2 regions of the Rouxiella sp. S1S-2 genome follow, and region 1 is predicted to be linked to the other one. Evidence: predicted binding sites of a transcription regulator. Region 1 holds the regulator's gene; the other holds the start of a gene.
The links. Region 1 encodes PurR, which represses purine synthesis genes. Its sites were predicted from a motif close to CANGCAAACGTTTGCNTG; they were not measured.
Positions count from the first base shown of each region.

Region 1 (4,471 bases):
ACAAAAGTGGGGTTCTTCATTAATCTGAAAAGCAGCTATCCTGGCCGTTCTTTATCAGAGTCGAGACGGCTTATTCTGGCTGCTCTTCCTGAGATTTGTATTTCTCGGCCGTTTCTTTGATCAACTGCTGAAGTTCGCCACGCTGATACATTTCGATGACGATATCGCAGCCGCCGACAAGTTCACCGTCAACCCACAGCTGTGGGAAGGTTGGCCAGTTAGCGAATTTTGGCATTTCGGCGCGGATATCCGGGTTTTGCAGGATATCGACATAGGCGAAACGCTCGCCGCAGGCTGACAGCGCCTGAACGGCCTGTGCAGAGAAACCGCAGCTTGGCAGTTTAGGAGAGCCTTTCATATAAAGAAGAATTGGGTTCTCGGAAACCTGTTGTTGGATTTTTTCAATAGTGGTGGTCATTTTTTGCTTCCTCAAGCCATTAATTGGCTGTTACGTCGTATTTATGTCGCAAAAGCTTAAATCGGGAAAAACCTGATCAACTGTCTGCCATTGTAACGAGGGCAGCGCTCAGATGAAAACGTCATTTTTTGTAGGGTCTTTACACGCTAAATAAGCCTAAGTTGATGCATCACCCTAATGTCGGTGATAGTATCCCTGATTACCAAAACAGTGCAAAAATAAACATTCATATAGAATAACATTTTTATTCTGTGACTTTAACCCAAACGATCTTGACAAGATCCTTTGGGTAAGGTGAGTTTAAGCCTCTGAATTTAGGTTAATTTTTCAGCGTTATAGCTTATATTTCGCCCAAAAAAAAAGTTATTAACTTTTACTCACAATATGAATTAGAATCGAAGCAATTCGTGCTGTTTTGTCTCCCGCTTTTGGGGAATACTGGGACATCTTTTGATGTTTAACTTCGGCCTAATATTGGTAGCGACGCCATGCGTTTAATGTTTACGCTTTTTGTGCTGCTGTTTACCCAGCTTTTTTTGAATTTGGCGCATGCTTCGCCAAGCAGTCGCGTTTCTGCAAAGCAAGCGGAAGCGCACGTAAGTCAGGCAAAGCCTGATGAACGACGAAAGCGAAAGGTCGTTGCCAGAAGCAATAAGAAGACCAAAGTTGTTCCGGTAAAAGAACAATCAAAAGCAAAAGAACACAGTAAGACAAAAGAAAAGGTGCATGCCAAAACGAAGGTGGAAGCTAAACACCCTACCAGTACTAAGTTAGTAAGACACAAGGCCGAAAAGCCGGTCAGCCGAAAGCTGGCGAAACATCAGGCTGAAAAGCCGAAACGAGAAATTAAAAATATTACAACTTCTCTTGCCAGCACGACCAACGTGGTCTGCGCGAAAGAACCGAAAAAAGCCTACGGCCGACACCGTAAGCATCAGGCAAAAACAGAATCCTGCGCACCGCTCACGTTAAGCGCAGCACATAAGAAGAAATACCTGCACGCGAAAGAGACCGCGATGAACAAGCTGATGCACCAGGTCGGCAAGCCTTATCGCTGGGGTGGTACCTCACCTAACACCGGATTTGATTGCAGCGGTTTGGTCTATTACGCGTACAAAGATTTAATGCGAATTAAAATGCCTCGCACCGCCAATGAGATGTACCATTTGCGTGATGCAGCACCGGTTGCACGCGGTGAACTTGAGTCGGGCGATCTGGTGTTCTTTAGAATAACAAAACGCGGCGCAGCCGATCACGTAGGCGTTTATCTCGGCAACGGCAAATTTATTCAGTCACCGCGCACCGGTGAAGAGATTAAAATTAGTTATCTGGCAGATAACTACTGGCAAGACCACTATGTGGGTGCTCGCCGGGTGATGACGCCAAAAACGATTCGTTAAATAATGATTTCTCGCTGAAACCTGTGAATAGCATTTAACGAATGGTTTAAGACTAAAACGGTGCGTCGTTTTGGTAAAATAGAAAAGGGCGATTTCTGTGATAAGAAATCGCCCTTTTCCGTTCTCGCGCTAAAAATTAGTGCATGACTGCGGTGAAGCTAAAAGCAACAATCATCGCGAGTGCGCAGACTACGGTCATTAATGAATATTTCAGGTTAGTATCCACGTGAACTCCTTACGAGATAAAAGGGGCAAAAACCCTACATTTTGTACGCCATCTTATTCTGCCTAAATCTCGCCAAAACGTCCATTTAGAAAGTACACAACACTATCACTTTACTCTAAAGCAAAAATTTGGCTTTCCCTTTTTTGAGTTATAAGAGAAAATTAGCGGTTACCACGCTGTGTGCCCGGTCGTAGTTGCCCGACGCTTCTTTCAGGCCTTTCTGGAACCATCCAACGATTTGACTGCTTAAAATGATTTATGCAGTTGAATGCACGCAGGCAAACGATTAACAAAAAACTAACGTGCTGAAAATGGTTAGTTCAGGAGTGATTTTTACATGGCCACGATAAAAGATGTCGCTAAGCGCGCCGGTGTTTCGACTACAACCGTGTCGCACGTCATCAATAAAACCCGATTCGTCGCCGAAGAAACCAAAGCTGCTGTTCGCGCCGCTATCAAAGATTTGCACTATTCTCCCAGTGCCGTCGCGCGTAGCCTGAAGGTTAATAACACTAAATCAATCGGCCTGCTGGCAACCTCAAGTGAAGCGCCCTATTTTGCCGAAGTTATTGAAGCGGTCGAAAATAGCTGCTTCGCCAAAGGCTACACGCTGATTTTGTGTAATTCGCATAATGATTTTGAAAAACAGACTGCCTATCTCGCTATGCTGGCGCAAAAACGCGTCGATGGCCTGCTGGTAATGTGTGCAGAATATCCCGCTGAACTCCTTGCCATGCTGGAAGAGTACCGGTCTATTCCAATGGTAGTCATGGACTGGGGCGAAGCGCAAAACGACTTCACCGACTCCATCATTGATAACGCCTTCGAGGGCGGTTATCTGGCGGGTCGCTACCTGATTGAGCGTGGCCATCGCGATATTGGCGCCATACCCGGCCAGCTTAACCGCAACACCGGCGGTGGCCGCTACCGTGGTTTCCTGAAAGCGTTAAACGAAGCCAACATTGAAGTGCGAGATGAATGGGTAGTTCAGGGCGATTTCGAACCCGAATCCGGTTACCAGGCGATGCAAAAAATCCTAAACCAGAAGCAGCGCCCTACCGCAGTATTCTGCGGCGGTGACGTCATGGCAATGGGCGCGATTTGTGCAGCCGACGAAATGGGTCTGCGCGTTCCTCAAGACATTTCGGTCATTGGTTATGATAACGTTCGCAATGCGCGTTATTTTTCACCGGCACTCACCACCGTACATCAACCGAAAGAACGCCTTGGAGAAATGGCCTTTACCATGCTGCTTGACCGCATTATCAGCAAGCGCGAAATACAGCAAACCATTGAGGTGAAGCCCAAGCTGGTTGAAAGGCGCTCAGTGGCCGATGGCCCGTATCTTGACTATCGCCGTTAATACACTTATTAGCCTAACTTGCCCTTCACGCTGGCCCTCAGCCGCGCCAAGGGCAGCATTTCTTTAGCGCAGCCATTCCTCGTTCAAGGTCTCACTTTCCCCAAGGTAGTCAAGCAGCCAGTCAAGCGCCAGTGAATGGTTACGCTGATCCCAGGTCAGGCAGCACGGACTTTCAGGAAAGCTGTTGGCCAACTCAAGCACCACCAGTTTTTTTTGCGCTAGCCACGACTCAACCATGTGCACCGGCAGCATGCCAACGCACAACCCCTCACACAGGCAATCAATGGCACAGGTCCAGTCTGGGACCACCAGGCGGCGCTGGTTATCGAGTGTCCAGGTATCTCTTTTGGGTAGACTTCTTGAAGTATCTTCAATACACAGCGCCGGATAAGGACGCAGGGCCTCATCGTTTAATGCGCCTTTATGAGCAGCCAACGGATGCTGGGCACTCACTACACAGTGCCACGGCAGCGTGCCCATATCGCGAAAGCTAAAACGCCCGCCGACCGGCACCGCGCTGGTTGCGCCAATCGCCACGTCAGCACGATCGTCTGCCAAAGCGTCCCATACCCCGTTAAATACCTCGCCCTGAATCAACAGCTCGGTATCAGGAAATACCCGATAGAAATCAACCACCAGCTGCCGCACGCGGTCAGGCTTGACGATACGGTCTACTGCTACACGCAGCTGGCCGCTCCAACCATTAGCCACCTGCTGACACTGACGACGGGTTGATATCATTTTTTTGATAAGCACGCGCGCTTCATCAACAAAAATACGGCCGGCAGGCGTTAACTCCACGTCGCGGTGACGGCGTTCAAACAGCGGAACGGCCAGCCACTCCTCCAACTGCCGCACCTGATAACTGATGGCTGAGGGCACACGATTAAGCTCCTGTGCAGCCGCGGTAAAGCTGCCATTGCGGGCCACGGCGTCCACCACTTCCAGAGAATATTCAGACCACATTGCTGCCACCTGTTTCAAACCTCATTGGCGCCGTCCTCTTGCTTTCAATTTTTTTCATCCTAGGGTGCAAATATTAACGTTTCACAACCCACAAGCCA
Region 1 is NZ_WFKL01000001.1:1,954,821-1,959,291, reverse strand. Features, by position in the region: gene GA565_RS09190 (Grx4 family monothiol glutaredoxin) at 71-418, opposite strand; gene GA565_RS09185 (C40 family peptidase) at 907-1,818, shown strand; gene GA565_RS09180 (YnhF family membrane protein) at 1,955-2,044, opposite strand; gene purR (HTH-type transcriptional repressor PurR) at 2,382-3,407, shown strand; gene punR (DNA-binding transcriptional activator PunR) at 3,471-4,373, opposite strand.

Region 2 (4,471 bases), 440 kb from region 1:
GATCCACGAAGTCTGGGCTGAGAATACGCATATACCCGGCAAGAACCACGAGGTCGGGCTGATAGGCGTCAATCTCTTCCATAAGAGCGGCGTCAAACGCAACGCGATCGGCATACGCCTTTGGGTCTAACGCATGAGCGGGAATACCCGCCGCCTGCGCGCGTTCAAGACCATAGGCCGACGCTTTATTACTGAAAACGGCACTGAGTGTGGCGTTAACTCTTCCCTGCTGGCAGGAATCGATTAATGCCTGGAGGTTGCTTCCATCGCCAGAAACTAAAACAACGATCCTTTTCATTTTACCTTCACTCTTAACGCTGTTGCGGCGTTAGCTTCGCCTGTTTACCCGAATCACTGACTGATGTCAGCTCATCGGGATCCGCAGGCTCGCGGCCTTGCTACAACGCCAAAAGCTCGGTAAAGAATTTACCTGCATTAACGTTGTAGCAAATTTTAGTTATTTAATGATAACGCGTTCTTCTGAGTCGGAAGCTTTAATACTGCCGATAACCCAGGCTTGTTCGCCGTTGTCATTGAGCAGGGCAATAGCTTGATCAGCCAACTCTGCTGGCAATGCAACCAGCATGCCCACGCCGCAGTTGAACGTGCGGTACATTTCGTGGCTGCTGACGTTGCCATTTTGCTGTAACCAGCCGAACACGTCCGGCCATTTCCAGCTTGATTCATCGATAATTGCCTGGGTGTTTTCTGGCAATACGCGCGGGATGTTTTCCCAGAAGCCGCCACCGGTCAGGTGACAGATTGCGTGAACTTCAACGTTTTCAATCAGTTTAAGGATTGATTTTACGTAGATTTTAGTCGGTTCAAGGAGGTGGTCGGCCAGAGTTTTATCCGCCAGACGGGTGGTCAAAGGATCGGCCTTGCTGACTTCGAGAATTTTGCGAACCAGAGAGTAGCCGTTTGAGTGCGGGCCACTTGAAGCCAGCGCAACCAGAACGTCGCCGTCCTGCACTTTGCTGCCGTCAATAATTTCTGATTTTTCAACCACGCCAACGCAGAATCCTGCGACGTCGTAATCATCACCGTGGTACATGCCCGGCATTTCTGCGGTTTCGCCCCCGACCAATGCACAGCCAGACTGCAGGCAGCCTTCGGCGATGCCGGTGATAACGCTGGCTGCGGTATCCACATCCAGTTTGCCCGTCGCGTAATAGTCCAGGAAGAACAGTGGCTCTGCGCCCTGAACAACCAAGTCATTCACACACATGGCGACCAAATCGATACCAATGGTATCGTGGCGTTTTAAATCCATTGCCAGACGCAGCTTGGTGCCAACGCCGTCGGTTCCCGAAACCAGCACGGGTTCACGATATTTTTGCGGCAGCGCGCACAGGGCACCAAAACCACCCAGTCCACCCATGACTTCTGGACGGCGAGTCTGTTTTACTACACCTTTAATGCGGTCTACCAATGCGTTACCTGCATCAATATCCACACCTGCGTCTTTATAGCTGAGAGAGGTCTTTTCGGTCACTGCGGAATCCCCACGACGTATGCGTTTTGTGGTTGTTGTTAAAAACTGGAAGCTTGAAGCGCGCTAATTCTAACAGCGCAGGCAAACGTTTGCGAGAGGTCTCGTTATGTTTATCTCTCTATACTTGGAATACGTTGAGAAAATAAATTTTGGGTGCTTTGTGCAAATTCCTTGATCTGCATCAGTCTATACTGTCGATCAGTATCAGTTATTGGCGCTGGCGTTGAAAATAAAAGGCGTTATAATCACGCGATTTTTTTGGTCAGCAGCCTTAGGAGAGAGAGAAAAATGAAGATCGTTGAAGTGAAACACCCGCTGGTAAAACACAAGCTGGGACTGATGCGTGAAAATGACATCAGCACAAAACGCTTTCGCGAACTGGCTTCTGAGGTAGGCAGTTTACTGACCTATGAAGCAACCGCAGACCTTCAAACTGAGAAGGTGACCATCGAAGGTTGGAACGGTCCGGTTGAAATTGAACAGATTAAAGGCAAGAAAATCACCGTAGTGCCTATTCTGCGTGCGGGTTTGGGCATGATGGAAGGCGTATTGGAACATGTGCCAAGTGCACGCATCAGCGTTGTCGGCGTGTACCGCGACGAAGAAACGCTGCTGCCGGTACCTTACTTCCAGAAGCTGGCCTCAAATATAGAGGAACGCATGGCGCTGGTGGTTGACCCGATGCTGGCGACCGGGGGTTCAATGATTGCCACTATCGATCTGCTGAAAAAAGCCGGCTGCCAAAGCATTAAAGTGCTGGTGCTGGTTGCAGCACCGGAAGGGATTGCCGCCCTCGAGAAGGCGCACCCAAACGTTGAGCTGTACACCGCCTCGATTGACCAGGGGCTAAACGACAAGGGATACATTATCCCGGGCCTCGGTGACGCAGGCGATAAAATATTTGGTACCAAGTAAGTATTAGCCGACTGAGAAGTCGGCTTTTTTTTGATTTTTTTTAGCGTGATATTTTTTGATAGGATAACTATATGACACGACGAGTTATTGAGGTCAGCGAACGTCCACCCCTTTTGCAGATGATCCCCCTCAGTTTTCAACATCTGTTTGCCATGTTTGGCGCAACCGTGCTGGTGCCGATACTTTTTAAAATCAATCCAGCCACCGTGCTGCTGTTCAACGGCATTGGTACTCTGCTTTACCTCTTTATCTGTAAAGGTAAAATTCCGGCCTATCTTGGGTCGAGCTTCGCGTTTATTTCACCGGTGTTGCTATTGTTACCGATGGGGTACGAGGCGGCATTGGGCGGCTTTATTGTCTGCGGCATCCTGTTTTGTGTGATGGCGCTGTTTGTCAAAAAAGCCGGTATAGGCTGGATAAACGTGATGTTTCCTCCGGCGGCGATGGGCGCGATTGTGGCGGTAGTCGGACTTGAACTGGCTGGCGTGGCAGCGAAAATGGCCGGACTGCTTCCAGCAGACGGCGCAGCGATTGACAACACTACGGTAATTATCTCCGTGGTCACACTGTCGGTGACGGTGCTTGGCTCGGCACTTTTTCGCGGTTTTCTGGCGATTATTCCGGTGCTTATCGGCGTGCTGGTCGGCTATGCGCTGTCGTATTTTATGGGCGTGGTCAACGTCGCCTCCATTGAGCAGGCGGATTGGTTTGCCTTACCTACCTTTTATACCCCGCGATTCGAGTGGGCGGCGATTCTGACCATTATCCCGGCGGCGCTGGTGGTGATGGCTGAAAACGTCGGACATTTGGTGGTCACCGCTAACATCGTCAAGAAAGATCTGCTGCGTGACCCAGGCCTGCATCGTTCAATGCTAGCAAACGGACTCTCAACCATTCTCTCCGGTTGTTTTGGCTCCACGCCTAATACCACCTACGGTGAAAACATTGGCGTGATGGCGATAACCAAGGTTTACAGCACTTGGGTTATCGGCGGCGCGGCGATTTTGGCTATCCTGCTTTCTTGCATCGGTAAGCTGGCTGCGGCGATTGAGGCCGTGCCGCTTCCGGTGATGGGCGGCGTGTCGCTGCTGCTGTACGGTGTGATTGCCGCCTCGGGAGTCCGCGTATTAGTCGAATCTAAAGTGGACTACAGCAAACCCAAGAACCTGATCCTAACCTCAATAGTGCTGATTATCGGCGTGAGCGGGGCAAAAGTGCACATCGGCGCCACAGAACTCAAGGGCATGGCGCTGGCCACCCTAGTCGGCGTTTTCCTGAGCCTGCTGTTTAAAGTGAGCGAAGTTTATCGTGGCGAAGAAGAGATCATTGACGTGCCGGACGATCGTAATACACCGACCGTTTAATACAAGTTTTCGCTAAACTCAGGCAGGTTTTACCGGGCAAACGCTGTTTTGCCCGGTAAGTCGCTCGCTTAACCAGCGTTTAGCGTACCTAAAGTTCAATTCTTCACGGATCCTATGATAGAATTCTGTGATTAATTATTTGCCCTGACGTTTTATTATTCGCCAGTTTTGGTTGAGGTGCTTCTGAATACGCCGGCACAGCTTTCCCTGCCACTTTATCTTCCCGATGACGAAACCTTTGCCAGTTTTTATCCGGGGGAGAACACCTCGCTGCTCTCCGCTATTCAAACCGCGCTGCAGCAGGAACACGGCACTTATGTCTATTTCTGGTCGCGAGAAGGCGGGGGACGCAGTCATCTGCTGCACGCAGCCTGCGCAGAACTTTCGCTGCGCGGCGAGGCTGTCGGCTATGTTCCTTTAGACAAACGCGCTTATTTTGTGCCTGAAGTACTCGACGGAATGGAGCAACTTGCACTGGTGTGCATTGATAACATTGAAGGCATTGCCGGTGACGAAGCTTGGGAAGCGGCCGTTTTCCACCTCTATAACCGAATTCTCGAAACCGGCCGTACACGTCTGTTTATTACCGGCGATCGCCCGCCGCGTCAGCTGAATCTTGGCCTGCCTGACCTGGCTTCGCGCCTTGACTGGGGGCAAATCTATCGTCTGCAGCCGCTGTCTGACGAAGAAAAACTCC
Region 2 is NZ_WFKL01000001.1:1,510,379-1,514,849, forward strand. Features, by position in the region: gene purN (phosphoribosylglycinamide formyltransferase) at 1-298, opposite strand, end outside; gene purM (phosphoribosylformylglycinamidine cyclo-ligase) at 458-1,495, opposite strand; gene upp (uracil phosphoribosyltransferase) at 1,784-2,410, shown strand; gene uraA (uracil permease) at 2,482-3,774, shown strand; gene hda (DnaA inactivator Hda) at 3,952-4,471, shown strand, end outside.
Region 2: purM (phosphoribosylformylglycinamidine cyclo-ligase) is a predicted target of PurR. The motif match lies at 1,574-1,591, and genes of this name have one in related genera.